3 regions of the Saccharopolyspora sp. 7B genome follow, and region 3 is predicted to be linked to each of the others. Evidence: riboswitches for the same ligand, from Rfam matches in the RefSeq annotation. Region 3 holds a riboswitch; each other region holds the start of a gene.
What was found. Region 3 has a riboswitch for cobalamin ahead of LCD33_RS22480 (ribonucleoside-diphosphate reductase subunit alpha). Riboswitches for the same ligand answer to the same signal wherever they lie in the genome.

Region 1 (10,247 bases), on a different contig from region 3:
GCTCGTCCGCGGCGGTCATCGTGAGCGCGCCCGCCTGCAGCGAGATGACGCTGACCCGGTGCGCCACCACGTCGTGCATCTCGCGGGCGATCCGGCGGCGTTCGGCGCCGACCGCGCGCTCCGCCAGCAGGTCCCGCTCCCGCTCGGCCTGCACCGCCCGCTCCCGCAGCGAGCGCAGCAGGTCCCGGCGTTGGTACAGCCACAAGCCCAGCAGCGTCGGCATCCCGACGAAGCCGGTCAGCATCGCGCCCAACCCCAGCAGCACGCCCAGCATGCCGCTCGACCACAGGCTCTCGTTGGCCATGAGCAGCATGCGGGTCAGCTGCGCCACCGCGACGATCGCCGCCGCGCCCCAGGTGGAGGCGACCGGGCCGCGCTGCTTCGCCATCGTGTACAGCGCGATCACGACGGCCATGCTCTGGTCCGCCGTCCCGGACAGCACCGAGATGGCGGCCGCCGCCAGCACCGCGATCCACGGGAAGCGCCTGCGCACCAGCAGTCCGGCGAACAGCACCGCGTTCGCCGGTAGCAGCACCCACTGCTGCCAGATCTCCGGATCGTCGGGCATGGCCACCGCCGCCACCGCGATCAGCAGATCGAGCAGCAGGGATCTGAACTTGCCGTCCCACCAGGCCAGCCGGCTGGCCCACTTCCCTCGTTCGCGCACCCGACCACGGTAGGCGTCGTCTTCGTCGTCCGGCACCAGGTGTCCGATCATGCTGCTCCTCTCCGGTGACGAGGTTGGCCGACGGGCTCCGCCGATCGCGTCCCGCTTCCGGTCAGGGCGGCGTACTACTTCGGGCCAAGTCGGGACGAGCCGGTTCGACGACGTGCGCGGGCCCCCTCGCGGCGCACCATGGATCTCGTCGGCGAACGGCGGAAGTCGAGCCGGCGGGCACCGCGACCGCGGTCCGCTCCCGAAGCACTCCCGGAAGGACGAATCCGATGTTGAAGTCCGAGGTCACCCGTTCCCTCGCCCAGACCGCCGCCGAGCAGCCCTCGCAGGTGTGGGGCTGGGTGGTGCTGGTGGTCGGCGCGCTGATCGCGCTCGGTCTGGCCGCGCTGGTCATCGGCGCGCTGGTGAGCTTGTACCGCGCCGAGGCGGACGGCACGACGAAGGCGGTGTGGGTGCTGATCGTCGTGATGGCGCCGCTGCTGGGCGCGGCCCTGTGGTTCGTGATCGGCCGCTCCCAGGCCCGCAAGAACGCGCTCCGGCCGGCGGAGGGCCCGGCGCCGCGGCTGGACGGCGACCAGGCCACCGCGTGACCGCCCGCGGCCACGACCGCGCCGCCGCTGTGCGCGCTCCCCGGCTCCGGGGACGCGGGGGACCGGCGGCGCAGCGGTCGTCCGGGGCTCCACGGGAGCGGCGTTCACCGTCCGAAGTGGACCGCGCGGCCCCCGTCGCCGCGCGGGCTGCGGATCAGCGGTCGGTCGCGGTGAGCGCGCGGGCGTCCACCAGCTCGGTGCCCGCGACCTTCCCGCTCAACCCGCGGCACCGCGCGCTGCGCGGCACGGCCAGCGCGTGCACCGCGCACCACACCACCGCGACCGGGAGCCCCGCCGCGGGCCACAGCACCGCGAGCACGCCCTCGACGAGTGCCAGACCGCCCAGGCCCACCAGCCAGCGCCGCAGCACCGCGCGCCACCCGGGGCGCCGCCCGTCGACGACGACGCGCAGCAGCACCGCGTGCTGGCCGAGCGAGCTGCCGCGCCCCGCCGCGGTGGCGATCAGGAGCAGCACGGCGGGCGCGAACCACAGCGCCGCCGCCTCCGACCAGGCCTGCGCCGCGACGGGCGGCCGCACCTCGGCGACCCGCAGCAGCAGGTCCGCGCCGCGGGCCAGCGCCAGGCCCAGCCACCACAGCAGCAGCAGGTCGCAGAGCATCCCCAGCAACCGGCGGTAGCTCCCGACCGGCCGCGGCTCCCCGGACCCGGCGGCGCCGCGCTGACCGGGGACCAGCCGCAGCACCGGTGCCAGCAGCGCCCCGAGCACCGCGCCCGAGGTGTTCGCGATCAGGTCGTCCACGTCGAACAGCCGGTACGGGCACGGGTACAGGAACCAGATCCCGGTGAGCTGGGTGAGCTCCACCGCCAGCGACACCATGAACCCGGCGAGCGCGGTGCCGCCGAAGCCCTCCCGCAGCAGGTAGCGCACGAACATGCCCAGCGGCACGAACAGCAGCACGTTGAACCCGAACTGCTGCACCGCGGGATCCGCGACCAGCCCGGTCAGCTCGGTCAGGCCGCCGGGCCGCCGGACCTCGTCGAACCCGGCGAAGGGCCGCCACTGCGGCCGCAGGTCGCCGAACGCCTCGCAGAACCCGGGGCCGATCGGCGGCAGCGGCACCAGCACGTACGCCACCAGGCCGAGCGCGTAGAGCACCGCGGCCAGGAACAGCAGCAGCGCGCCGGGCCGCAGCTCGCCGCGCTTGCGGTGCTCGCGGGCCACGTAGGGCACGAACAGCAGCACCACCAGCGCCACCGCCACCAGGACGGCGGCCACCGCGGGCAGCACCCGGATGCTCACCGGGACCTCCTGCCGGCGGTCAGTGCGCGTAGGTGGTGGACAGCACCGCGCGGCCCAGGATGTGGCCGAGCGCGGTGAAGTTGACGACCGCGGGCGTCACCTGGTCGTTCAGCCCCAGCGTGGGCACGTCCAGCGCGAGCACCGCGAACAGGTAGCGGTGCGGCCGGTCTCCGGGCGGCGGCGCGGCGCCCGCGTAGGCGCGCTCGCCGAGGTCGTTCGGCACCTGGAACGCGCCGGCGGGCACGCCGGAGCCGGTGGCGGAACCGGCGTCGGTGGCCAGCTCGGTCACCGCGGCGGGCACGTCCACCAGCGTCCAGTGCCAGAACCCGCCCGGGATCGGGGCGTCCGGGTCGAAGCAGGTGACCACGAAGCTCTGCGTCCCGGCGGGGAAGCCCTCCCAGCTCAGCTGCGGGGAGCGGTTCCCGCCGCCCGCGCCCATCCCGCTGTGGACGTGCGCGAGGTCCAGTTGCTCGTCGGCGGCGACGTCCTTGGAGGTGAGCGTGAACGCGGGGACCTCGGGCAGCAGCGAGTACGGGTCCGGGTCGATCGGGCGTTGCAGGCTCATTCGTCTCCTCCTCGGCGGGTGCGGCGGGGTCGGACGATCTTCGGGATCGTCCGGTCGCAGCCTAGTGGGGCCTGCGCGGGCGCGTGCGCGGCCTCGCGCGCGGGGCGATCCGCGCCACTCCGTCACCCCCTTGATGCAACCCGTGCAAGCGTTCACTTGATCGAGTTATTGTCGCTGCCCGCCAGGCTCGGGATCATGGTCCGGTGCGCGCCGATCTCCACGTCGGCGACCGCGGTCGAGCGGATCCGGGACAATTTCGGGCGGACGTCCCACAACGACGATGACCGGTTCTTCGAGCGGCTACCGGAAACCGCTCGGAAGCCGAATGCGAGAATCGGTCGGCCGGATTCGGAACAGCAGGGGAAACCGCCCCCGAAACCGGTGGTGCACCTGTCCAATGCGCCGTCGTCGCCGGTACCGGAAAAGTCCGGGTTCCGCCGATGCCGGCCCAGGGATGTCGATGCTGGGGGATAGCGCAGTCATGCCGGGAAATCGCCACACTTCGGTCCGTTCGCGCCAGGTGGCCGCGGAACTCCGCCGCCACCGCGAGCGCGCCGGGCTCAGCTGCACGGCGGCGGGGGCCCGGCTGGGCGTCTCGGGCAGCAAGATCAGCCGGATCGAGACCGGCGCCAGCGGGGTGCAGCTCGACGACGTCACCGCGCTGCTGCGGCTCTACCAGGTGGGAGAGCGGGAGCGCACCGCGCTGGTGGAGCTGGCGCGCAACGCGGGCCGCTCCGCCTGGTGGCAGCGGCCGTCCGCGGCCCCCGCCCGCTGGCGGGATTTCCTCGACTACGAGAGCAAAGCGGTCCGGATGCACAGTTTCGAACCGATGCTGATCCCGGGCCTGCTGCAGACCGCGGAATACGCGCGGGCCGTCATCTCGGGGATGGAGCCCGGGCGTTGCGAGGACGAACTGGACGATCTGATCGCGACCCGGATGGCGCGGCAGATCATTCTGAGCCGTTCCCGCGCGCCGTTGTTCCACGCGGTGCTGGAGGAATCCGCGTTGCGTCGCCCGATCGGCGGCCGGGGAGTGATGAAGCGGCAGCTGCTGCACCTGCTGGTGATGATGGAATCCGATCACGTCTGCCTGCGAGTGGTGCCGCGTTCCGTGGGCGCCTATCCGGGATTGCAGGGGTCATTCCTTCTTCTGGAATATGACGGAGAGCCGGACGTGGTGTACGTGGAGAACCAGCACGGTCCCGCATTCCTGGATTCCGAGCGGACCGTGAGTTCCTACCGGGAGGTGCTGCGGGACATCGTGCGGCTCGCCCACGCCCCCGACGCGGCGGGCGACCTGATCCGCGAGGTCCTCGCCGAGCACTGACCGCGCTCGTGCGCCGGAAATCCGCTCCGCTGCCGGTTCGCGCGGCGCCGGGGACTACGCCGGTCCGGTGATCTTCTCCGCCGCGCGGGTGACTCCGAACCGGCTGCGGCGGGCCGAGGAGAGGGGCGCCGAAGGGGGGCGGGTGATCCGGTGGAACTGCTGGAGCGGGTCGCCGCCGTGGCCCGCAGGCTGCGCGAACACCGGCCGGTGCCGCCCGTGCGACCGTCCGAAGTGGACTTGGTCTGATGCTGCCGCCGAGCGGTTTTCTCCCGATGTATCACCTGATCAGGTAACGACGTTCGGCCGTTGTGGACGATGACCGGGCCGTGATCGGCTCCCTCCGCGACACTGGCACGAGCCGGAGGCGGGCCGGTCACCCCGACCGCGCCGCAGGGGCTCCGGGGGATGGAGAGCAGCGGGATGACACGCACACGGCGGACCCACACCCGGTGGTGGTCGGCAGGCGGAACACTCGCCGCGGCCGCGCTGGCCACTGTCGCGATCACGACCCCCGCCGGGGCCGGGACCGCCGCCGACGAGCCCGCCGCCGCGCCGATCAGCACCCGGATCGTCGGCGGCGAGTACGCCAGCACCAGCGAGTACCCGTGGGTCGTGTACCTCACCGACTCGGCGGGCAACCAGTTCTGCGGCGGCACCATCGCGGCCGCGAACAAGGTCATCACCGCCGCGCACTGCGTCACCGGGGGTGCGCCGCCGGAGATCACCGTCGTCTCCGGCCGCGACGACAAGAACAGCGACGAGGGCACCGAGACCGCCGTCCGGGATGTGTGGGTGCACCCCGACTTCCAGAACGCCAGCAGCGGTGCCGACGTCGCCGTGCTCACGCTGGACCGCGACGTCACCGCGACCCCGCTGCCCATCGCGACGGCGGGTGACCTCCCCGAGTACCGGCCGGGCGGAGCCACCACCGTCCTGGGCTGGGGGACCACCACCGAAGGCGGCTCGCCGTCCAGCACGCTCCGCCAGGCACACCCGCCGATCACCAGCGACCAGGACTGCAGCCGCGCCTACGGCGGGCAGTACGACCCGCGAGGCCAGGTGTGCGCCGGGCTCCCCGAAGGCGGGGAGGACAGCTGCCAGGGCGACTCCGGCGGACCGCTCGTGGCCGGGGACAAGCTGATCGGCATCGTGTCCTGGGGCAACGGCTGCGCCCGCCCCGGCCAGCCCGGCGTCTACACGAGGCTCGGCGCCTACCACGACGAAGTCCAGGCCCAGCTCCGCTGATCCCCCCACCACCGAGGCGCACGGCCCGTTCGACCGCACCGCGCGGTCGAGCGGGCCGTTCTGCTGCGGGGTCAGGCCGCGACGAGACCCGCGGAGATGGTGAGGAAGGCCGCCGCGCTGATCACGTCCAGGGAGCGGGCGAAGCGCGGGCGGCGCAGCCGGTCGGCGATGCGGGCCGCGCCCAGCACGATGGTGACCTCCCAGATCGCCGCCAGCACCAGGAACACCGCGCCCAGCAGCACCAGTTGCAGCGTCGGGTTCGCCGCCGAACCCACGAACTGCGGCAGGAAGGCCAGGCTGAACAGCAGCATCTTCGGGTTCGTGATGTTGCTCAGCAGGCCCTGCCAGAACGGCCGGGTCGTGGCGCCGCCGCCGGAGAGGCCGTCGCCGGTCTCGGCGCGGGTGAGCCACAACCCGCGCACGATCATCGCGGCGAGGTACACCAGGTACGCGGCGCCGGCCCACTTCAGCGCCGCCAGCACCGCCGGGTGGCTGGTGATCACCGCGCCGAGCCCGCAGATCACCAGCGCCACCTGCAGGATGCTCGCCGCGTGGATGCCCGCCAGCGCTCGCAGCCCGGCGCCGATCCCCTGCCGCAGCGACGTCCGCAAGATCAGGAACGCGTCCACCCCGGGCGTCAGCACCACCACTGCGCTGGCGAGCAGGAACGCCGGCAGGGTCGTGGGGTCCAGCAGCATGACGAGTTCGCTCCTTGCCTGGTCGACGCGCGCGCGGAGGCGCCGGTGAGCGCGCGGCCCACCGGTCGAGGTTTCACCGGATCGGGGGTGATCTCGGTTCCGCGTCGTCGCGGGCACCGGAGATCTTGACTGAGTGGGCGGGACGAACCACCTCTGCCGAAGCAGTGATCCGGATTTTTTCCCGCCGAAGTCCATCTTAACGAAAAATTATCATGAGCCGATGTGAGCTCGCCCTCGTCATCCCGGCGTGATCGGGCCGCTACCGTGTGCCGCCGAACGACGCCGCACGTCCAGGAGGCAGCCGTGCCCGACCGATCCAGCCCGCTCGCCCGGATCGCCGCCGGAGGTGCTGCCGCCGCCACCGCGGCCACCGCCGCGCTCGCCGCACCGGCCGCCGCCGGCCCCGCGCAGGAACGCGTGCTCGGCGGCACCGACGAACACGCGGCGCCCTGGGTGGTCGCGCTCACCGACCAGGCCGGGCGCCAGTTCTGCGGCGGCACCCTCGTCACCGAGATCAAGGTGGTCACCGCCGCGCACTGCGTGGACGGCCACGACGCGGCGGAGCTGCGCGCCGTCACCGGCCGCCCCGACCTGCGCACCACCGGCGGCGCGGACACGCCCGTCGGCGACGTCTGGGTGCATCCCGAGTTCCGCGACGTCACCGGCGGGCACGACGTGGCGGTGCTGACCCTGGCCGCACCGGTGCGCGAACGACCGCTGCCGATGGCCGGGGCCGACGAGACCGCCCGCTACCGGCCCGGCACCCCGGCGCGGGTGCACGGCTGGGGGCGCACCACCGAGAACGGGCCCACCTCGGCGACGCTGCAGTCCGTCGAGGTGCCGATCAGCGCGGACGCCGACTGCCGCGCCGCCTACCCGGGCTACGAGTCGGGGACGCGGGTCTGCGCGGGCCCGCCCGAAGGCGGCCGGGACGCGTGCGCCGGGGACTCCGGCGGACCGCTCGTCGCCGACGGCAGGCTGATCGGCGTCGTCTCCTACGGCACCGGCTGCGGACGTCCCGGAACACCCGGCGTGTACACCCGGATCTCCGGGGTCGCCGACGACGTCGCCGCGCGGCTCTGAACCCGGCGTCCCGCACCGCGGGACGAGCCGGTGCCACCCGGTGCTCGCGCCGCGGCGGTGCACCGGTCGCCGTGCGCAGCACCGACCCGCCCCGAGGCCCGCGCGCCCGGGCGCGCGGGACGTGGTGTGCGCTACTTCCACCGCAGGTGACCCCGGGTGTCGTAGCCGGAATGTGATATCCCGTTGGGGTGACCCTGCAACCGCTCGCCACCGCCGTCCACCGCGCCTACACGGCCGACCTCGACGCCGAGGACTTCTACCGCATGCTCCGCTTGCGCGTGGACGTGTTCGTGGTCGAGCAGCAGTGCGCCTACCCGGAACTGGACGGCCGGGACCTGGAGACCACCACCAGGCACTTCTGGATCGACTCCGCCGACGGCTACGTGCTCGGCTACCTGCGCCTGCTCGAAGACCCCGACGGCACCTTCCGCATCGGCCGCGTCGCCACCGCCAAGGACGCCCGCGGCCTCGGGCTCGGGCGCAAGCTGATGCGCGCCGCGCTCGCCGAGATCCAGCGCGCGCCGGCGACGCTGTCCGCGCAGACCTACGCGCTGGAGTTCTACCGCGGATTCGGGTTCGAACCCTCGGGTGAGGAGTATCTCGAAGACGGCATCCCGCACGTCGACATGCACCGATACCCGGGTTCGCCGCGCTGAGCGAGCCGCGCCGGTTCCTCGCCCGTCGCGGGGATGCGACGATGCTCGCTGGTCCCAGCCAGGGCAGGTCAGGAAACCGGTGCGACACCGGTGCGGTCGGCGCCACTGTGACCGGGGAGCGGATCTCCCCCGCGAGCCACCGGGCGCTGCCGCCTGGGAAGGCCGGAGTTCCGCGCTGATCCGGGAGCCAGGACACTGCCTCGCCCAGGCGCAGCCGACATCGGGGCGTCCGAGACCCGAGGAAGGAACACCTGGCATGACTGCTCCCGCGAGCCCGCGGTACCCGTTCACGGCCGTGGTCGGGCACGACGACATGCGGCTGGCGCTGCTGCTCAACGCGGTGCACCCGCGCATCGGCGGGGTGCTGGTGCGGGGTGAGAAGGGCACCGCGAAATCGACGGTGGTGCGCGCGCTCGCTTCGCTGCTGCCCGCGCTGGACGTCGTGCCCGGTTGCCGCTTCGGCTGCGAACCGCGGCGACCCGACCCGCGGTGCCCGGACGGCCCGCACGCCGAGGTCTCCGGGACGACGCGCCCCGCGGAACTCGTGGAACTTCCGGTCGGCGCCACCGAGGACCGGCTCGTCGGTTCACTCGACCTGGAACGCGCGCTCACCGAAGGCGTCAGCGCCTACCAGCCCGGGCTGCTGGCCGCGGCGCACCGCGGCGTGCTCTACGTGGACGAGGTCAACCTGCTGCACGACCACCTGGTGGACCTGCTGCTGGACGCCGCCGCGATGGGCCGCGCGCACGTGGAGCGGGAAGGCGTGTCGGTGACGCACGCCGCCTCGTTCCTGCTCGTCGGCACCATGAACCCGGAGGAGGGCGAGCTGCGCCCGCAGCTGCTCGACCGGTTCGGCCTCACCGTGCAGGTCGCCGCCTCCCGCGACGTCACCACCCGCACCGAAGTGGTGCGCAGGCGCCTCGCCTTCGAAGCGGACCCGGCCGGCTTCGCCGAGCGGTGGGCCGCCGAGGACGCCGCGCTCGCCCGCCGCATCGCCGACGCCCGGTCCACAGTGGAATCGGTGCGGCTGCCCGACGCCGAGCTCCGGCGGATCTCCGCGCTGTGCGCCGCGTTCGACGTGGACGGGATGCGCGCCGACCTGGTGCTGGCCCGCACCGCCGTGGCGCACGCCGCGTGGCGCGGCGCCGACGAGGTCGCCGAAGCCGACGTGGAGGCCGCGGCCCGGCTCGCGCTGCCGCACCGGCGCCGCCGCGACCCGTTCGACGAACCCGGCGTCGAGGAGGACCAGCTGCAGCAGGCGCTCGAGGACGCCGCCCAGCACGCCGAGCAGGAACCGGCCGACGACCGGAACGCCGGTGACGACCAGGGCTCCGCCGACGACCAGGGCTCCGCCGACGACCAGGACTCCGGTGAAGAGCCGCCGGAAGGTCCCGACGACGGCCCCGGCGGAGGCGGCGGTGGCGCGCCCGACGGCGGACCGGACGACGGACCCGACGGGCCCGGCGGCGGCGAAGCCCCCACCCCGCCGGAATCGCCCGCGCCGAACGGCGACGGCGGTTCCCGGCGCGAGGACGGCCCCGGCCAGGCTCCCGCGAACAAGCCCCCGGCCGCGCCCGCGCCCGCGTTCCGCGCCCGGCTGCTCGAAGTCCCCGGCGTCGGCGAAGGCGCCCCCGGCCGGCGGTCCCGCGCCCGCTCCCGCAGCGGGCAGACCGTTCGATCATCCACAGTGGACGGTCATGGCGTGCACCTGCCCGCCACCCTGATCGCCGCCGCCCCGCACCAGCGCACCCGCGGCCGCAGCGGCCCCGGCCTGGTGCTGCACCGCGACGACGTCCGGCGCTCCGTCCGCGAAGGACGCGAAGGCAACCTGGTGCTCTTCGCCGTCGACGCCTCCGGCTCCATGGCCGCCCGCGAACGCATGTCCGCCGTCAGCGGCGCCGTGCTCTCGCTGCTGCGCGACGCCTACCAGCGCCGGGACAAGGTCGGCGTGGTCACCTTCCGCGGCGACCAGGCCGAACTCGCGCTGCCGCCCACCTCCTCCGTGGAGATCGCCGCCACCCGGATGCGCGACCTGCGCACCGGCGGCCGCACCCCGCTCGCCACCGGCCTGCTCAAGGTCCACCAGGTCATCGGCACCGAACGCACCCGGGACCCGCGGCGGCGCCCGCTGCTGGTGCTGCTCACC
Region 2 (10,247 bases), on a different contig from region 3:
GATCGGCTTCTTCTGCATCAACTTCGTCGCGTACTTCTTCATCACCTGGTTCCCGACGTACCTGGTGAACACCTACGACCTGACGCTGCTCAACTTCGGGTTCCTCGGGATGGTCCCCGGCATCGCCTCGATGCTCGGCGGCTGGACGGGCGGGCTCGTGTCGGACTGGCTGGTGCGCCGCGGCACCGACCTCACGACGGCGCGCAAGGGCTGCCTCGTCGGCGGGCTGCTCGGCACCTCGGTGATCGCGCTGGCCGTGGTCTCGCCCGGGGTGGGCACGGCGCTGGTGGCGCTGTCGGTGTCGTACTTCTCCAGCACGTTCGCCGCCGCGTCCGTGTGGTGCCTGCCCGCGGACGTGGCGCCCACCGCCGCGCACGTCGGCTCGCTCGGCGGGATCCAGAACGCCGCCGCCAACTGCGCCGGGATCGTTTCGCCGATCCTGATCGGCGTGATCACCGGGATCACCTCGTCGTTCGCGGTGCCGCTGCTGATCGCGGGCGGGGTGGCCGTGCTCGGCGCGCTGAACTACGCGTTCTTCATGCCGCGGCTGCGGCCGCTCGCCACCGAGGAGACCGCGTGATCGAGATCAGCGAGCTGACCGACCGGGTGCGCGGCGTCGTGCGCGCGCTCGGCGCCCCCGCGGAGGTCGCCACCGAGGTCGCCGACCACCTGGTGCGGGCCGAGCTCTCCGGGCACGCCAGCCACGGCGTGCTGCGGTTGCCGCAGTACGCCGCCGAGATCGAGCGCGGGCTGATCGTCGCCGGGGCGCGCGCGGAAGTCGTCAGCGCGACACCCGCGGCGATCGTCGTCGACGGCCACCACGGCTTCGGCCACCACGCCGCCGCGCTGGCCACCGAGGAGGCCGCCGTCGCCGCCGAACGCCTCGGCGTCGCCGCCGCCACCGTCCGCCGCAGCACCCACATCGGCCGCCTCGGCGAGTACGCCGAACGGCTCGCCGCGCGCGGGCTCGTCGCGCTCGTGCAGGTCGGCGCCGCCGGACCCGGCGTGGGCAGCATGGCGCCGTTCGGGAGCGGCAGCGGCAGGCCCTTCCTCAACACCAACCCGTGGTCGGTCGGCGTCCCCGCCGCCGACGGCGCGATCGTGTTCGACGGTTCGATGTCGACCATCGCCGAGGGCAAGGTGCACGCCGCGAAGCGCACCGGTGATCCGTTGCCGGAGGGCGCCGTGCTGACCGCGGACGGCCTGCCGGGCACCGACCCGGAGGACTTCTACGCCGACGGCACGCTGACCCCGCTCGGTGGCGCGCTCGCCGGGCACAAGGGCTACGGGCTGGCCCTGGCCGCCGCGCTGCTCGGCGGCCTCGCGCACGCCGACGGGTCCGCCGCCTCGCTGCGCGGCCTGGCGCGGCTGCGCGGACCCGACGAGGACCCGGCGGGCCTCGGCGGTGTCACGATCATCGCGCTCGACCCGGGCGCGGTCGGCGAGCGGGACGCCTACGCCGCGACCACCGGCCGGGTCGCCGCCGCGCTGCGCGCCGACGGGGTGCTGGTGCCCGGCGACCTGGAACGGCGCAGCCGCGCCGAAGCCGGTACCTCCGTCGCGCTGCCGCCCGGAACCCTCGCCGAACTCGCCGCCCTCGAAACCAGCCTGTTGTGACCGACCACCCCGAAAGGACCGACATGACCGCGCCGAACCGGCCGATCATCCTCACCGCCGCCCCCGTCGGCTTCGCCGCGGACGGGTCGGTGGACCTGGCGGCCTCGCGCCGCATCCTCGAGTTCATCGCCGCCTCCGGCACCGACGGGGCTTTCGTGCTCGGCACCACCGGCGAGTTCCCCTCGCTGACCGAGCGGGAGCGGCACGACCTCGCACGGCTCAGCCTGGAAGTGCTGCGCGGCAAGCGGGTCGTCGTGCACGTCGGCGCGCCCAGCGCGTTCCAGGTGCGGGGGCTGATCGCCGACGCCCGCGAGCTCGGGGCCACCTCGGTCGCGGTGCTCACCCCGTACTACCTGCCCGCCGGGGACGAGGCGATCGTGGAGTTCTTCCGGTCCGCCACCGCCGACGCCGACGGGCTCGACGTGTACGCGTACCTGTTCACCGACCGCACCGGCAACGCCGTCCGGCCGGAGCTGCTGGGCCGGATCGCGGCGCTGCCCGCGGTCGTCGGCGCCAAGATCAGCGGTGAGTCGCTGGACGCGGTCGCCGCCTACCGGGACGCGGTCCCGGCGGACTTCCAGATCTTCACCGGTGGTGATCGGGACATCGCGCAGGTGACCGCGCGCGGCATCGACGGCGTGGTCTCCGGGGTCGCCTCGGTGCTGCCCAAGCCGTTCGTGGCGGCCGCCGACGCCGGCGCCGCCGGGGACCCGGCCGCGGTGTCCCGGGCGCAGGACGGCGTCGACCTCGCGGTGGACGCGGTGCGCGGCGACCCGGAGCGGATGAAGGCCGGCCTGGCGCTGCAGGGCGTCGAGGCGGGCACCAGCCGGATGGCGCTCGACCCGGTGGACGCCGCCGGGCGCGCCGAACTGGAACGCGCGGTCGCCGCCCATGGCTGAGCGCGGCGGGCGCGTGTGCGTGCTCGGCAGCGCCAACGTGGACACCGTGGTCCGGGTCGAGCGCAGGCCGCTGCCGGGGGAGACGGTGCGCGGCCTCGGCCGGGACCGCTTCGCCGGCGGCAAGGGGCTGAACCAGGCGGTGGCGGCCGCCCGGATGGGCGCGACCGTCGACTTCCGCGCGCGCGTCGGCGCGGACGGCGAAGCGGACTTCCTCGCCCGGCGGCTGGCGGCCGACGGGCTCGACCTGTCCGGCGTGCTGCGCACCTCGGCGCCGACCGGCACCGCCGACATCGCCGTGGACGCCGCCGGGGAGAACACGATCGTCTTCTGCGGCGGCGCGAACGACGAGTTCACCGAGCTCAGCGCCGCGGACGGGGCGGCGATCGCGACCGCGGACGTGCTGCTGCTGCAAGGCGAGGTTCCGGTGCCGGTGCTCGTCGAAGCCGCCGGGCTCGGCCGCACCGTCGTGCTCACCCCGGCCCCGGTGCGGGCGTTCCCCGCCGCACTGCTCGACGCGGTGGACGTGCTGGTGCCCAACGAGCACGAGGCCGCCGAGCTCACCGGTGAGCGGGACCCGGCCGCCGCGGCGCGCGCGCTGTCCACCGGCGGACGGTCGGTGCTGGTCACGGTCGGGGAGCGCGGAGTGGAGCTCGCCGCCGACGGCCGCTCGCTCGGGCGCGTGCCCGCCGTGCCGGTGTCCACCGTGGACACCACCGGCGCCGGGGACACCTTCGCCGGGGCGCTCGGCGCGCTGCTCGCGGAAGGGGCCGCGCTGCCCGAAGCCGCCCGGGTCGCCGCCGCGGCCGCCGCGCTCAGCGTCACCAGGACGGGCGCGGGCGGCATGCCGCACCGGCACGAGGTGACCGAGCTGCTGGCGGCGACCACTATTGTCCACGGTTGACGATGTGATCGAGGGAGGATGCATGTCCGACTCGCTCGTCCGCGCGGATTCGCTCGGGGAGCGGCTGGCCCGCACGCTCCGGGACCGGATCGTGCGCGGGGAGATCTCGCCGGGCACGCACCTCGTCGAGGACTCCGTGGCGGAGAGCTTCGACGTCAGCCGGGGCCCGGTCCGCGACGCGCTGAAGCTGCTGCGGCTGGAGAACCTGGTCGAACCGCAGCGCCGCGGGGTGCACGTGGTCGGGCTGAGCGCCGCGGACGTCCGCGAGCTCTACGCGATCCGGCAGGCCATCGAGACGCTCGCCGTGACCAGCGCCATCGGTCTCGGCGAGCAGCGCTCGGAGACGGGCATGCTCCGCGGGCTGCGCGGCATGTCCGAGACGGCCACGCCGCCCCGGGCCGCCGAGTTCGCCGAGCACGACCTGCGGTTCCACCGCGGCATCTACGAGGCCAGCGGCAACCGCAGGCTGCTGACGATCTGGCTGCAGATCGAGCCGCTGTTCGCCAGCATGCTTGCGGTCACCAACAGCGAGGACGAGGACCTGGGCCCGGTGTGCACCGCGCACGAGCAGCTGCGGTCCTCGATCGCCGACGGCGACGCGGCGCGCGCCACCTCGCTGCTCACCGCGCACCTGGCGGGCTCCGAGGAGCGGATGCTCGCCGCGCTCCAGCGCATCTGGGCCGCCACTTCCTGACACCACGCGGAACCCGGCTCCTCGCCACCGGCGGGGAGCGGGTTCCGCGCGCCCGGAACACCCCGAGAGAGGAACCATGACCGGTCACATCGTCAGCTTCTACGACCTCAACGACATCACCGAGGCGTCGTTGCGCGAGCACCTGCCGGACCTGCCCGGGCTGCGGATCACCGAGATCGGGCCGGAGCAGGACCCCGCCGCCCACCTGGACGCGCTGGCCACCGCGACGATCGTGCTGGCCCCGCTGGAGAAGGAGCGGCGGATCGGCGCCGAGCTGCTGGACGCGATGCCGCGCTGCGAGCTCGTGCAGTCCGTCGCGGTCGGCTTCGACGGCGTGGACCACCTCGCCGCGGCCGAGCGCGGCATCCCGGTGGCGAACCTGCCCGGGTTCAACGCCGACGCGGTCGCCGACTGGACGGTCGGTTCGCTGCTGTACCTGCTGCGGCACTACGCGGCCGGGCACCGCAAGGTGGAATCCGGCGGCTGGGGACCGGAGGGGTTGCGCGGCCGCGACCTGGCGGCGCTGACGGTCGGCATCCTCGGCTTCGGCAACATCGGGCGCGCGGTGGCCCGTCGCCTGGACGGCTTCGGCGCCCGGGTGGTGGTGCACGACCCGGTGCCGTCCGAGCCGGGCCGGGAGTACCTGCCGCTGGCCGAGGCGGTGGCCGCCTCGGACGTGCTGAGCCTGCACCTGCCGCTGAACACCGCCACCCACGGCCTGGTCGGTGACGAGCTGCTGGCGCGGATGCGGCGCGGCGGCTACGTGCTCAACGCGGGGCGTGGCGGCGTCCTGGACGAGCGGGCGCTGGTGCGGGCCCTGGATTCCGGGCAGCTGGCGGGCGCGGCGCTGGACGTGTTCGAGCAGGAACCGCTGCCCGCGGACTCGCCGCTGCGGGGCCGCTCGGACGTGCTGCTCAATCCGCACACCGCGGGCGTGACCTGGGACGCCTACCACAACCTCCGCGGGAGGTTGTTCGCGAAGCTCGCCGCCGTGCTGACCGGGGAGCGGCCCGCCGACGTGGTCAACGGGGTCGAGCCGCGCCCCCGCTGAAGTTGGCGGGTTCTCGTCATCGGGGGCTGTTTTCGGGGGTGGGAGCGCCGGTGGTCCTGGTCCGCTCGGGGCAGCCGGTGCGCCGGGCCGGTCGCTCGATTCTTGGGCGCTACGGCCGAAACCGCGTTGCTGCCGGAGCCGCGCGCTGGACGCACGGGACATGATCAGCGCGTCCAGCGGGGAGGGCGCGAGTTCTCCGGATCGACCCGATCCGGACCGGATCAACGGCAGGCGTGATGAGTGTGAACGAGAAGGTTGCGGTGCCCCGCATCGGCGCGGTTCGGCTCGGCTCGGTCGGCTTGGCCGTCGTCGCCGCGCTGTCGCTGGCGGGATGCGGCGGCGTGCAGGTCGACTCCCCGAAGGACGCGAGCGGGGAGAAGCCCTGCGACCTGGTGCCCGAGCAGACGGTGCACGAGCTGGGATTCCACCTGGGCGGCAAGGAGAGCGCGGGCGCGTGCACCTGGAGCACCCCGCGGGACAGCGTGCGGCTGGAGGTCGGTGTGGTCGCGGACCGGTCGCTGCAGGACTTCCAGGACGCGGCCGAGGAGTACTCCGACTTCGGCGAGCTGACCATCGGCGGGCACCCGGCGGTGCGCGCGAACTCCGGTGACCCGAAGGCCGACGGCACCTGCGAACTGGTCGTGGCCGCCGACTCGGACCAGGCGGTGTCGGCGAAGTCGAAGATCCCCAGCGGTGCCACCGCCGACCCGTGCGAGCTGGTGGAGCGGGCCCTCGACGCGGCCGTCCCCTCCTGGCCCGCCGCCTAGCCGCCGGGCGCACGGCGAGGTCGCGGTGATCCCGCGTCCGGTGAGGTGGCAGCACCGGGCGCGGGAGCCGGAGTCGCCGATGTCATATTCGCGAACGGCGATGCGTGCGCCGGTGTCCGCCACCTGCGGCGACACCGGTTCCGCCGACCGCGGTGCGGGTTCCGGGCGGTGGCCGCGGCCTTGACATCGGCCACCGGGGCTGCGAACTTCTGAGCCGTTCGAACGACGGTGTGCAGGAAGCCGGTGCGAATCCGGCGCGGTCCCGCCACTGTGAGTGGGGAGTCGTCCTCCACCCGAGCCACTGCCGGTCCCCGGCGGGAAGGCCGGAGGCCGGTGCCGATCCGCGAGCCAGGAGACTGGCACCGTCGTGCCGATTCGTGCGGGGTCGCGGAGCCCCGGAGGAGGTACGTGGTGTCGCGCATCGCCGCATCGCGCCGGGAAGTCCGGCAAACCGTCCACATCGGACACTAGTCGTCCCCGCGGGTTCGTCCCGCCGCTGTGCGTTCCGTTCCGGTTCCAGCTCGGGGAGACACGTGCGTCCTGCCACCACCACTGATCAGTCCTACGTGGACTCGCTGGTCGAGTCCGCGCTGTCCGGCCACGTCCGCGATGCGGACGGGAACGGCCCGGCGGAGCTCTCCGCCGCCGTCGCGTTCCTGACCGTGCAGGCCGCCCGGCACACCGGGCGCGGCACCGGCTACACCAACACCGTGCTCAGCGTCCGGATCGCCGACGCCGTCGGCTCGTGCGCCGTCGAACCCGGCGCCCTGGACGAGGACGCGGTGCGCGACGCCGTGGGCCGCACCGCGGCCGAGCTGCTGCGGCACCCGCTGCTGCCGGTGCGGGTCGCGGCGCTGGACGCCTACCTCGCCGCGCTCACCCCGCACGCCGCGCACCCGCTGTCCCGGCAGGTGGTGATCCCGACGGGCGACTCGCTGGTCAAGTCCACCGCCCGCGCCCGCGCGGTCGCCGCGATCACCGCGGTCCCCGATGGCGGCCGGGTCGCGGTGATCGGCGTGGTGAACTCGCTGCTCGACGCGCTGCGGGACCGCGGGCTCGACTACGTGCCCTGCGACCTCAAGGGCGGCCGCACCGAGTGGGACGAGCCGATCCGCACCGACCACGCCGCCGCGATCGACGGCGCGGACGCGGTGCTGGCCTCCGGCATGGTCCTCGGCAACGGCACCTTCGACGACATCGCCGCGACCTGCGCGGCCCGCGACCTGCCGCTGACCCTGTTCGCGCAGACCGGATCCGCTGTGCTGCGGGAACTGCTCGGCGGCCCGGTGCGCGCGCTGTCGGCGGAGCCCTACCCGTTCTTCTGGCTCTCCGGCGAGGACACCACGATCCACACCTACGAGGCCGCCCGCGCCACCGAGGTCGTGCGGTGACGGGTCGCGCGCCCGCCCGCTGCGACTCGGCCCTGGACCTGATCGGAGGCACCCCGCTGCTGCGGGTCGCCGCACCGATCGCGTTCCCGCACCCGGGTTTCTGGGCGAAGCTGGAGAGCACCGCGCCGGGCGGCATGAAGGCCCGCGCCGCGCACGCCATGCTCACCGCGGCCCGGGCCCGCGGAGAACTGCGCCCCGGCGGGACGGTCGTCGAGTCCACCAGCGGCACCCTGGGCATCGGCCTGGCATACGTGGGGACCGCGCTGGGCCACCCGGTCGTCGTGGTCGCCGACGCGGAGCTCGATGGGCAGACCCGCGCGCTGCTCACCGCGCACGGGGTGCGGGTGGAGCTGGTGCGCGACCCGCACCCGGTGGGCGGCTGGCCCCCCCCGCGGCTGGACCGGGTGCGGGAGCTGCTGGCCGAGCTGCCCGGGGCGTACTGGCCGGACCAGTACAACAACCCGGACAACGTCACCGGCTACCGCGCGCTCGGCCACGAACTGCTGGACCAGCTGCCGGACGCGCAGGTCGTGGTGTGCAGCGTCGGCACCGGCGGGCACAGCGCCGGCATCGCGCGGGCGCTGCGCGAGCGCGCCCCCAGGGTGCGGCTGGTCGGGGTGGACGCGGCGGGGTCCGCGGTGTTCGGCGACCCGGTGGCGAAGCGCCTGATGCGCGGCCTCGGCAGCAGCATCCACCCCGGCAACGTGGACTACGCGGCGTTCGACGAGGTGCACCTGGTCGGCGCGGCGGAGTCCGTCGCGGCCTGCCACCGGCTCGCCGCCGGCGCGTTCGTCACCGGCGGCTGGAGCACCGGCGCGGTGGCGCTGGTGGCGTCCTGGTGCGCCCGGGAGCTCGGCGCGGACCAGGTGGCCGCGGTGTTCCCGGACGGGCCGCACCGCTACTGGGGGACGATCTACGACCCGGACTTCCTCGCCGCGCAGGACTTCCCGGAACCCGCCGCCGAACCGGTGGACGCGGACGGCATACCGTCCGAAGTGGACAGCAGAACGACGTGGAGGAGGTCGCGCAAGGTGGTCGATCCGTGTGCCCGGCGAGCCGACGGCCCGGCGGAATGCCCGGTCTGCGAGGTGCGGCCGTGAACCGCGCCGCGTTCGCCCGGTTGTCCCCGGCGGCGAAGCTGCTGGTGATCAACCAGTTCGGCATCAACGTCGGCTTCTACATGCTGATGCCGTTCCTGGCCGCGTACATGAGCGGGAACCTCGGCTACGGCGCCGCCGTGGTCGGGCTCGTGCTCGGCGTCCGCAACTTGAGCCAGCAGGGCATGTTCCTGCTCGGCGGCACCGCGGCGGACCGCCTCGGCTGCCGGCCGATGATCATCGCCGGTTGCGCGTTGCGCGTGGTGTCGTTCGGCCTGTTCGCCGTGTTCACCACGCTGCCCGGCCTGTTCGCCGCCGCGATCCTCACCGGCCTGGCGGGGGCGCTGTTCAACCCGGCGGTGCGGACCTACCTGATGCACGAGGCGGGGGAGCGGCGCGCCGAGGTCTTCGCCGTGTTCAACGTGTTCCAGCACGCGGGCACCCTGGTGGGGCCGCTGCTGGGCGCGGCGCTGCTGGCGGTGGACTTCCGGGTCATCGCACTGGTGGCGTGCGTGGCCTTCGCGGTGCTCACCGGCGCGCAGCTGCTGGTGCTGCCGCACCGCGAGGTCGAGCCGCAGCGCCAGAGCGTGCTGGGCAGCTGGCGGGAAGTGGTGCTGAACCGGCGGTTCCTCGGCTTCACCCTGGCGCTGTCGGCGTACTTCGCGCTCTACAACCAGCTCTACCTGACGCTGCCGCTGGAGGCGCAGCGGGTGTCCGGGGTGGCGTGGTCCATCGCCGTCGTGTTCGGGGTGTCCACGCTGATCGGCGTGTTCGGGCAGGTGCGGATCACCGAGTGGTGCCGGGCGCGGTGGAGCTCCGGCCGGTCCATCGTGGTCGGCCTGGCCTGCATGGGCGGCTCGTTCGTGCCGATCCTGCTGGCCGCACCCGTGCTGCCGGAACGGCTGCCCGTCGGCGGCATCGCCGGGACGGTGCTGGCGTTCGTGCCCGTGGTGCTCGCGATCGTGCTGTTCACCGTCGGGCAGGCGATGACGAACCCGTTCGCGATGGAACTGCTTCCCGCGGTCGGCAGCGAACGCCTCGCCGGCACCTACTACGGCTTCTACTACCTGGTCTCCAGCCTGGTCGCGGCCGCGGTCAGCTGGCTGGCGGGCGCGCTGCTGGACGCCTTCGCCGAGCCGGGGATGCGCTGGCTGCCGTGGGCGGTGCTGGTGCTGGTGGGCTTGGCCGGCAGCGCGGGCACCCGCCTGCTGGAACGCCGGGGAGCGCTCACCCCCACCACCCCGGCCGAGGCCTGACCGCCCGAGGACCAAGCGGGTCTCGGCCCTCTCCTGTCAGCGGCGAAGCCGCTGAGCCGCCGACCACGTACGCAGGTCGACCACCCGCCACCCGAGTGCTGAGCAACCCGAGTTCGACCACCCGCAGCTCAGCGGTCTAGCCATTCCGGGCGGGAAGAGCCTCGGGGGACCAGAACGGTGCGGTAGTGGCCGGGGGTCGCGGACATCCGGACCTGGTCGGTGACGCCCTGGTAGTGGCCCAGCGGCGTCTCGGCGGTGAACGTCTCCGGGTCGAGGTAGGCGTGCCGGGCGTCGCTGCCCGCGGTGGCCGCCGCGTACTCCTTGTCGAACACGCCGAGGCTCAGGATCCAGAGCGCGGCGCGGGTCAGCGACACGTGCACCCGGTAGCTGCCGCCGTCGACGGCGCGGCGGGCCAGCGCCTCGGCCACCCCGGTCGCCATCAGCCAGGACACGATGTAGTCGTTGACCACCAGGATCGGCGGCAGCGCCGGCGTCTCCCCGTCGCCCTCCAGGTTCATCATGCCGGTGAGGCTGCCCGCGGTCTGGTCGAAGCCGACGCGCCCCGCCCACGGCC
Region 3 (9,342 bases):
CCGGATGCGCCGGGTCGGGCCACCGCCGATCCACTCTTGTCGGCGCCACCATGCGGCGGCCGACCGCAGCGCGTCCAACCTGGCGTTGACAGTGGCCGCAGCGGACTTGCCCCAACGGCGAGCGAACCACCGGCCGATCTTCTCCACCATCGTGTCGTTGTCCAGGGCCGCTACCGGGTTGGTCCCGCCGAGTTCGGCGACCAGGGCATGCAGGGCGTTGCCGTAGGCGCGTGCGGTGTTGCGGTTGGACACCTCGGCGGCGGCTTACCAGGTGACGACGGCCTTCCTGCGGTCCGGGCGGGCGGCCGAGGCTGAGCGGATCGCCATGACCGCGGCGGGAACGGTCCGCGGCGACGATCCGGCCGCCGTGTCCGTGCGGGGTGCGCTGTTCCTGATCGCGTCGGTGATCTCCGGCCGCAACTCCGATCGCGCGGAATCGGCGTCGCGGCTGCGACGGGCCGGAGATCTCGCCGCTGCGCTGGGGCGCGACGGGAATGGGTGCACCGGTGAGCGGGCGGGTGCTGTACCTGGTCGGAACCGCGGCGCCGCCGGTGCGGCAGCTGCCCGAGTTGGCGGGGCTGCTGCGGGCCGGCGGGTGGGTGGTGCCCGGTGCTGTCCGAGGCCGCCGCGGAGTGGCTCGACCCGGCGGAGCTGGAATCCGCGACGGGCCAGCCGCCGCGGATCCACCCGCGCAGGCCGGGTGAACCGGATCCGTTCCCCGCCGCGGACGCGGTGCTGGTGGCGCCGCTGACCTTCAACACGCTGAACCTGTGGGGCGCGGGCGCGAACGGGACGGCGCTGCTGGGGGTGCTGAACGAACTGCTCTGCGCGGAGGTGCCGATCGTGTGGCCACCTGCATGAAGTCGGTGCTGCGGCGGCATCCCGCCTACGTCACCCACCACGCGCTGCTGGCGGACAGCGGTGTCCGGTTCCTCCCGCCGGAGGAGGTGCTGCACCGCGATCCCGACGGCGTCGTCACCTTCGACCTGACCGCCCTCCGCGCCGCCCTGCCGAGCTGATCTGCCGAGCTGATCTGCCGACCAATGGCCCGTTCGACCACGAAGAACGGGCGGGTGGGCCATTCACCTGGGGCCGGGTTCAGTCGCGGCGGGCGACGAGGACGACACCGGGGCCGGTGTGCTCGTCGGCGGGCAGGCGGAGTTCGGCGGTGGGGTGCAGGCCCGCCTGCTCGACGAGCGCGGTGAGCTGCTCGGGCCGCCACTGGTACGTCGTCCAGCGGACCGGGACGCCGTAGTAGGCCTCGGTGCGCTGCACGTCGTCGTCGCCGACGTGCGTCGCGATGATCAGCTGACCGCCCGGGACGAGCGCGCTCGCGAACGACGACAGCACGCCCGGCAGCACCTCGCGCGGCAGGTTGAACAGCGACCACCAGCCGAGCAGCCCGCCGAAGGACGACTCCGGCAAGCCGAGTTCGGTGGCCGATCCGACGCGGAACGAGCACCCCGGATGCAGCCGCCGCGCGTGCTCGACCATCCGGGGCGACAGGTCCACGCCCGACACGTCGAGCCCGCGTTCGGCCAGGTAGCCGGTGACCGTGCCCGGCCCGCAACCGACGTCGAGCACGGGGCCGAGCTCGGCGACCTGATCGGCGAACACGTCCATCGCGGCGCGCAGCCACGGGTGGGCGCGGACGTCGCCGATGCCCGTCGTGGTCACCATGTCCACGTAGTTGTCGGCCACGCGGTCGTAGGACTCCCGGACGACGTCGAGATCAGCGGGAACAGGAACACCCATCCCGGCACCCTATGCCGCGGCGACGGCCCGGCGGGGCGGAACCCGCGGGCCGCCCGCCGAGTCCCCGGCGGGCGGCCCGATCCGTCAGTCCCAGGTGAGGGAGGAGCCGGACTGGTATTCGGTGACGCGGGTCTCGAAGAAGTTCTTCTCCTTCTTCAGGTCCATCGCCTCCGACATCCACGGGAACGGGTTCTCGACCTCGGCGAACACCGGGGTGAGGCCCAGCTGCGCGCAGCGGCGGTTGGTGATGAAGTGCATGTACTGCTCGCACAGCTCGGCGTTGATGCCGAGGATGCCGCGGGGAATGGTGTCCCGGCCGTAGGCGACCTCCAGGCGGCACGCGTCGGCGAGCATGCCGCGCACCTCCTCCTGGAACTCGGCGCTCCACAGGTGCGGGTTCTCCAGCTTGATCTGGTTGATGCAGTCGATGCCGAAGTTCAGGTGGATCGACTCGTCGCGCAGGATGTACTGGTACTGCTCGGCGATGCCGACCATCTTGTTCCGCCTGCCCAGCGACAGGATCTGGGCGAAACCGGTGTAGAACCACATGCCCTCGAAGATCACGTAGAAGGCGATGAGGTCGCGCAGGAACGCCTGGTCGCGCTCCGGTCCGCCGGTGGCGAACTCGGGGTTCTCCAGGTTCTGGGTGTGCCGCAGCGCCCACTCGTCCTTCTCCGAGATGGACGGGATCTCGCGGTAGGCGTTGAACAGCTCGCCCTCGTCGAGGCCCAGGCTCTCGCAGATGTACTGGAAGGTGTGCGTGTGCACGGCCTCCTCGAACGCCTGGCGCAGCAGGTACTGGCGGCACTCGGGGTTGGTGATGTGCCGGTACACGGCGAGCACGATGTTGTTGGCCACCAACGACTCCGCCGTGGCGAAGAACCCGAGGTTGCGCTTGAGCATCAGCCGCTCGTCCTCGGTGAGCCCGTCGCGGGAGCGCCACAGGGCGATGTCGGCGTGCATGGACACCTCGGTGGGCATCCAGTGGTTGTTGCAGCCGGCGAGGTACTTCTCCCACGCCCAGCCGTACTTCAGCGGCAGCAGCTGGTTCACGTCCGCCTGCGCGTTGATCATCGCCTTGTCGTCGACGTTGATCCGGCCCGCGCCGCGGTCGATCTCGCCGAGCCCGGTGGCGTCGGGGGTGTGCACGGAAGTCATGAGTCCTCCAGGGGGAACGGGGCGGTCACTGGCAGGCTTCGCAGTCCGGGTCGTCGATCGCGCACGCCTGCGGCTGCGGCGACGGGGCCGGGGCCGGTGCGGCGGCGGGGGAGACCGCGTTGAGCTTGCCGTCGGTGCCGCGCAGCGTGGACTTCTCCACGTGCGTCGCACTGCTGGACCGCAGGTAGTAGGTGGTCTTGAGGCCCTTGCGCCACGCCAGCCGGTACAGCTCGTCGAGCTTGCGGCCGCTCGGCGCCGCCATGTACAGGTTCAGAGACTGCGCCTGGTCGATCCACTTCTGGCGGCGGGACGCGGCCTCCACCAGCCAGCGCGGCTCGATCTCGAACGCGGTGGCGTACAACGACTTCAGCTCCGCGGGCACCCGGTCGATCGGGGCCAGGTCGCCGTCGAAGTACTTCAGGTCCTGCACCATCGCCTCGTCCCACACCCCGGCGGCCTTGAGGTCCCGCACCAGGTCGGCGTTGAGCACGGTGAAGTCGCCCGACATGTTCGACTTCACGTACAGGTTCCGGTACAGCGGCTCGATGGACTGGCCGACGCCGCAGATGTTCGAGATCGTCGCCGTCGGGGCGATGGCCAGCACGTTCGAGTTGCGCATGCCGTTCGCGCGCACCCGCTCCCGCAGCCCGTCCCAGTCCAGTGTGGACGAACGATCCAGGTCGACGCCGGTCTCGCGGGCCTGCGCCAGCAGCTCCAGCGAGTCGATCGGCAGCACGCCCCGGCTCCACAGCGAACCCTCGAACGACTCGTAGCGCCCGCGCTCGGCGGCCAGCTCGGAGGACGCGGCGATCGCGTGGAAGCTGATGTGCTCCATGCTCAGGTCCGCGAACTCCACCGCCGCCTGCGAGGACATCGGGATGCGCTGCGCGAACAGCGCGTCCGAGAAGCCCATCAGGCCCAGGCCCACCGGGCGGTGCCGCAGGTTCGAGGCCCGCGCCTCCGGGATCGTGTAGAAGTTCACGTCGATGACGTTGTCCAGCATCCGCACCGCCGTGCGGGTGGTGCGCCGCAGCCGCTCCACGTCCAGGCCCTCGGCCGTGACGTGCCGCGCCAGGTTGATCGAACCGAGGTTGCAGACCGCGACCTCGTCCTTGCTCGTGTTCAGCGTGATCTCGGTGCACAGGTTCGAGGAGTGCACCACGCCCGCGTGCTGCTGCGGCGACCGCAGGTTGCACGGGTCCTTGAAGGTGATCCACGGATGCCCGGTCTCGAACAGCATCGTCAGCATCCGGCGCCACAGGTCCACCGCGCGGACCTGGCGGAACACCTTCAGCTCACCGCGCTCGGCGGCCGCCTCGTACTCCCGGTAGCGCTGCGCGAACGCGGTGCCGTACAGGTCGTGCAGGTCCGGCACCTCGTCCGGGGAGAACAGGGTCCACGGCTCGTCGGCCTCCACCCGGCGCAGGAACTCGTCCGGCACCCAGTTCGCCGTGTTCATGTCGTGCGTGCGCCGCCGGTCGTCCCCGGTGTTCTTGCGCAGGTCGAGGAATTCCTCGACGTCCACGTGCCAGGTCTCCAGGTACGCGCACACCGCGCCCTTGCGCTTGCCGCCCTGGTTCACCGCGACCGCCGTGTCGTTGGCGATCTTCAGGAACGGCACCACGCCCTGCGAGGAACCGTTGGTCCCCTTGATGTGCGCGCCCGTGCCCCGCACCGGGGTCCAGTCGTTGCCGAGCCCGCCCGCGTACTTCGACAGCAGCGCGTTGTTGCTGATGCCGTGGAAGATCCCGTGCAGGTCGTCGTCCACAGTGGTCAGGAAGCAGGACGACAGCTGCGGGCGGGTGGTGCCCGCGTTGAACAGCGTCGGCGTCGAGCACATGAAGTCGAACGAGGAGATCAGGTCGTAGAACTCGATCGCCCGCGCCTCCCGGTCGTCCTCGCGCAGCGCCACGCCCATCGCGACCCGCATGAAGAACGCCTGCGGCAGCTCGAACCGCACCCCGTCCTCGTGCAGCAGGTACCGGTCGTAGAGCGTCTGCAGGCCGAGGAAGCCGAACGCGATGTCCCGGTCCGCGTCCAGCGCCGCGCCCAGCCGCTCCAGGTCGAAGCGGGCCAGCTCCGGGTCCAGCTGCTCCAGCTCGATGCCGCGGCGCACGTAGTCGGCGAAGTAACCGGCGTAGCGGTCCCGCATCTGCACCTGGTCGGCCTCGGCCGGCTCGCCCGCGACGAAGCTCAGCGCCTCCCGACGCAGCTTGTCCAGCAGCAGCCGCGAGGTCACCAGCGAGTAGTTCGGCTCCGCCTCCACGAAGGTGCGCGCCGCCATCGTCAGCGACTCGGCCAGCTCCGCGGAGCTGATGCCGTCGTAGACGTTGCGCCGCACCTCGCGCAGCACCTGGTCGGCGTGCACGTCGTCGAGGTCCGAGCAGGCCTGCTCGACGACGGTCGACACCCGCTCCCAGTCCAGCGGCACCCGGGTGCCGTCCGGCGCGGTCATCTCCAGGCGGGGAGCGGCGTCCTCGACGGGAGCCACCTCGGCCTCGCGGGCCTGCGCGTGCTCCTCCCGGTAGAGCACGTAGGCGCGGGCGACACCGTGGTGCCCGCCGCGCATCAGCGCCAGCTCCACCATGTCCTGGATCTGCTCGATGTGCACCAGGCCTTCGGTACCCGCGTGGCGCAGCACGCCCTGCGCCGCCTGCTCCGTCAACTCCGCGACGATCTGGTGCAACCGCGACGACGATGCGGCCGAATCCCCCTCGGCCGCCAGGAACGCCTTGGTCAACGCCACGGAGATCTTCGTTTCGTCCCAACCGGAAACGGTCCCGTCGCGCCGCAGCACCCGCACTCCTGCCGGTACCACCGCGGTCGCTGCTGACGGCCGGGTCGTGGACTCGGTCACTGGCTCTCTCCTCGCAAGCTCGGACACCTGCCCGGAACTCCTCGGAACGCGCCAGGACCCGCGGCGCGCACGGCACCGCTCGTCCCACGACCCTCCCGCGAGGTCCCGGACGGCGCGCACCCCTCGTGCGCGCACCGATGGCAGGTCTTCGGACTCACGGGCGACCGGTGCTCGGCACCGGGCCTACTGGCCGTCGCTTCCCGGACGCCGAGCGTCCAGTGCTGCACCACCGGGAGGTGGTGACGGCGGTCGTTCCCGTTCACCGCTGCGGGGCAGTCCCGGATTCGCACCGGGTTCCCTGTTGTCACGCCGGGCGGACCGGCGAACCATCAGCGGGCGCCACACTACATCTTGGGTTCGGCGGTGATCCGGACCCCATCATCATCGGCGTGGCGGTGCCGGTGCGGAGGCGCTCGGTAGCCGTCCGCGCACTCCTCGGCCGCATCCTGCCCGGCCGCGGGCGGCTCCGCACGACCGCGAGGTGTGACGCGGAATCGGTGGTGGTCGGCAGCGGGTCCGGGCAGACTGCCTCCCGAGATCACCACCTGGGAGGAAGACCGAACCATGCGTGCCCACCGCGTGCGACGCGGACTCGCCGTCGCCGCCACCGCACTGGCCACCGCGGCCACGGCCACCGGGGCCACCGCCGGCGCCGCGCCGCAGGACCCGCCCGCGACCACCGACGTCCGGCTGATCACCTTCAACGACCTGCACGGCAACCTCGAACCGCCCACCGGGTCCTCCGGGCAGATCGAGCTCGACGACGGCCGGACCGTCGACGCCGGCGGCGCCGCCTACCTCGCCACCCACCTGCAGCGGCTGCGCGACGAGGTGCCGAACTCGCTGGTCTTCTCGACCGGCGACAGCGTCGGCGCCTCGCCGGTGAACTCCGCGCTGTTCCACGACGAACCCACCGTCGACTTCCTCAACTCGCAGGACGTGCGCGGCCACGTCGTCGGCAACCACGAGTTCGACGAGGGCTACCAGGAACTCCAACGGCTGCAGACCGGCGGCTGCCACCCGCAGGACGGTTGCGAGTTCCGGGATTCCTTCGCCGGCGCGGACTTCCCGTACCTCGGCGCCAACGTCACCTTCGAGGACGGCGGTGCCCCCGCGCTGCTGCCGTTCACCGTGCAGGTCTCCGGCGGGGTGCCGATCGGCGTGATCGGCGCGACCCTGCAGGACCTGCCCGACGTGGTCAGCCCCGAAGCGGTGCGCGGACTCCGGTTCGGCGACGAGGTCGAAGCCATCGACCGCACCTCCGACGCGCTGGAGCGCTTCGGCGTCAAGGCGCAGGTCGTGCTGCTGCACCAGGGCGACGAAGCCGACGGCGGCGGCCCGAACTCCTGCCAGGTCACCCCCGGCGGCCCCGCGAGCCGCATCGCGGAACAGGTCTCCCCGCAGGTCGACGCCGTGTTCAGCGCGCACAGCCACCAGCAGTACACCTGCACCGCCACCGACCCGGCGGGCGACCCGCGTCCCCTCGTGCAAGGCGCCTCCTACGGCAGGCTGCTGTCGGTGCTGGACCTGCGCGTCGACCGCGACACCCGCGAAGTGGTGCGGGAGAGCAGCACCGCGCGCAACGAGGTCGTCACCCGCGACGTCGAACCCGACGCCGAGACGGCCGCGCTCGTCGAGGAAGCCCGCGCGAAGGCGGCGCCGATCGCGAACCGCGCCGTCGGCACCGCCACCGGCGACCTGCTGAAGACCCCGGCGCCGTCCGGGGAATCCGGCCTCGGCAGCGTCATCGCCGACGCGCAGCTCGCCGCCACCCGCGACACGGGGGCGCAGCTCGCGCTGACCAACCCCGGCGGGGTGCGCGCCGACCTGCCGCACGCCTCTTCCCCGGCGGGCGAAGGCGACGGCGTCATCACCTACGGCGAAGCGTTCGCGGTGCAGCCCTTCGGCAACACCATGCAGACCATGACCCTCACCGGCGCGCAGCTGCGGGACGTGCTGGAGCAGCAGTGGAGCCCGGAGGGCGAGAACGTGCTGCAGGTGTCGGCGGACCTGCACTACGAGTACTCGCGGTCCGCGCCCATCGGGTCGAAGGTCTCCGGGCTCACCCTCGACGGCGCACCGGTGGACCCGGCCGCGCCGTACCGGGTGGCGGTGAACAACTTCCTCGCCGGCGGCGGGGACGGGTTCAGCGGCTTCACCGAGGGCACCGACGTCGCGGGCGGGCCGGTGGACCTGGACGCGCTGCTGGGCTACCTGGCGGAGCACCCCGACGTGGTGCCGCCGGCGCCGGACCGCATCACCGCGAAGGACTGAGCCGGGGTCCCGGCGGCGCACCCCGTGCCGCCGGGATCTCCTTTCGCACGGCCACTTCCTCCCGCCGCGCCCGGCCGCGCCGACGGAGGTCCGCCGCACCGTCAGCGGGGGACCGGCCGGGGTGCGATGACACCGTCGATGCCGAGCGCCAGCTCCTCCGCGCAGTCGCGCCAGGCGTGGCGCGAGCCCACCAGCTCCGCGCAGCGGCGGCGCAGCCCGGCGAGCCTGCCGCGCAGCCGGGCGCTGCGCACCCCGCCGGCCAGCAGCACCGCCCGGCGCCCGTGCCGCACCGCCGACGCGTGGTCGCCGAGCGCGAACTTCGCCTCCGCCAGGCTCGCCAGCTCGAACACCGCGGACCGCACCTCCCCGGGCGCGCGGGCGGCCACCGCGCGGGACAGGTGCAGCGCCGCGGATTCGTGCTCGCCCACCACCAGCTGCACCGAGCCGGTCAAGCCCAGCACGTCCGCTTCCCCGAACCAGCGGAACATCGGGTAGTCGGCCTCGATCTCGGCGGTGGCGTGCAGCGCGCGCCCCTGGTCGAGCATCCGCCGCACCGAGCCGCGGCGTTCGCCGCGCGCCGCGGCCCACGCCGAGTTCAGCTGCAGCACCGAGCTCACCAGCGGCGAGGCCTCGGCCCGGATCGACCCCAGCTGGAACAGCTTCAGCGCCGAGTTCGGATCGCCGAAGTCCAGTTCGGCGCGCCCCGCCGCGTACAGCGTCCGCGCGATCGCCAGCGGATCCGCCCCGTCCCGGCCGAAGTCCAGCGCCCGCCCGTAGTGCGCGTTCCCGCTGGCGAGCAGCCCGTTCTCCACCGCCGTCCAGCCCGCGGTGGCGTGCAGCTTGCACAGCGCGCCCAGCAGGTCGCTGCGCACCGCCTCGCTCATCGAGGCCTCCAGCATCCGCTCGGCGCGCCGGGCGGCGGCCGCGACGGTGCCGTACTGGCCGACCCCGCCGTAGCGCTGGTCTATCTGCCGCAGCGAACCCATCAGCACATCGAGCGCCGCGACGTCGGAGCTGCCGACCCGGCCCGGCGGGGTCGGCGGCAGCTCGGCGAACCGGCGCAGCTCGGCGGCGAACAGGTCGGCGGAGCCGGACACGTCGACCTCCGCGCCCAGCACCAGCGAACCGGCGTAGGACAGGAAGCGGCGGCGCTTCGCCTTCTCGTCCTCCTCGACGGGCGGATCGGTGCCCTCCGCGGCCGGGTCCGGTTCCCCGGCCATGCCCATCCAGCCGCGCGGTATCCCGAGCCCGGTGGCTATCCGGGCCAGCAACTCGTAGCTGCGCACGGCGCGGCCGTT

Region 1: linked by a shared signal. The riboswitch ahead of LCD33_RS12765 (putative cobaltochelatase) and the one ahead of LCD33_RS22480 (ribonucleoside-diphosphate reductase subunit alpha) in region 3 are both predicted to bind cobalamin.
Region 2: linked by a shared signal. The riboswitch ahead of LCD33_RS09550 (hypothetical protein) and the one ahead of LCD33_RS22480 (ribonucleoside-diphosphate reductase subunit alpha) in region 3 are both predicted to bind cobalamin.

The regions. Positions count from the first base shown of each region.
Region 1 covers NZ_JAIUKC010000068.1:38,471-48,717, forward strand. Annotated here, with positions in the region: gene LCD33_RS12720 (sensor histidine kinase) at 1-718, opposite strand, end outside; gene LCD33_RS12725 (PLD nuclease N-terminal domain-containing protein) at 946-1,266, shown strand; gene LCD33_RS12730 (VanZ family protein) at 1,421-2,527, opposite strand; gene LCD33_RS12735 (YbhB/YbcL family Raf kinase inhibitor-like protein) at 2,547-3,092, opposite strand; gene LCD33_RS12740 (helix-turn-helix transcriptional regulator) at 3,613-4,419, shown strand; gene LCD33_RS12745 (trypsin-like serine protease) at 4,840-5,664, shown strand; gene LCD33_RS12750 (LysE family translocator) at 5,736-6,362, opposite strand; gene LCD33_RS12755 (trypsin-like serine protease) at 6,666-7,445, shown strand; gene LCD33_RS12760 (GNAT family N-acetyltransferase) at 7,634-8,101, shown strand; cobalamin riboswitch at 8,170-8,299, shown strand; gene LCD33_RS12765 (putative cobaltochelatase) at 8,358-10,247, shown strand, end outside.
Region 2 covers NZ_JAIUKC010000049.1:38,789-49,035, forward strand. Annotated here, with positions in the region: gene LCD33_RS09515 (MFS transporter) at 1-580, shown strand, start outside; gene LCD33_RS09520 (Ldh family oxidoreductase) at 577-1,617, shown strand; gene LCD33_RS09525 (dihydrodipicolinate synthase family protein) at 1,641-2,516, shown strand; gene LCD33_RS09530 (ribokinase) at 2,509-3,417, shown strand; gene LCD33_RS09535 (GntR family transcriptional regulator) at 3,440-4,111, shown strand; gene LCD33_RS09540 (2-hydroxyacid dehydrogenase) at 4,188-5,162, shown strand; gene LCD33_RS09545 (DUF3558 family protein) at 5,405-5,929, shown strand; cobalamin riboswitch at 6,124-6,309, shown strand; gene LCD33_RS09550 (hypothetical protein) at 6,463-7,320, shown strand; gene LCD33_RS09555 (PLP-dependent cysteine synthase family protein) at 7,317-8,420, shown strand; gene LCD33_RS09560 (MFS transporter) at 8,417-9,673, shown strand; gene LCD33_RS09565 (CoA transferase) at 9,802-10,247, opposite strand, start outside.
Region 3 covers NZ_JAIUKC010000157.1:1,114-10,455, reverse strand. Annotated here, with positions in the region: gene LCD33_RS22505 (hypothetical protein) at 1-252, opposite strand, end outside; gene LCD33_RS22500 (flavoprotein) at 610-861, shown strand; gene LCD33_RS22495 (hypothetical protein) at 846-1,019, shown strand; gene LCD33_RS22490 (class I SAM-dependent methyltransferase) at 1,099-1,755, opposite strand; gene LCD33_RS22485 (ribonucleotide-diphosphate reductase subunit beta) at 1,840-2,913, opposite strand; gene LCD33_RS22480 (ribonucleoside-diphosphate reductase subunit alpha) at 2,939-5,770, opposite strand; cobalamin riboswitch at 5,892-6,116, opposite strand; gene LCD33_RS22475 (bifunctional UDP-sugar hydrolase/5'-nucleotidase) at 6,335-8,044, shown strand; gene LCD33_RS22470 (helix-turn-helix transcriptional regulator) at 8,146-9,342, opposite strand, start outside.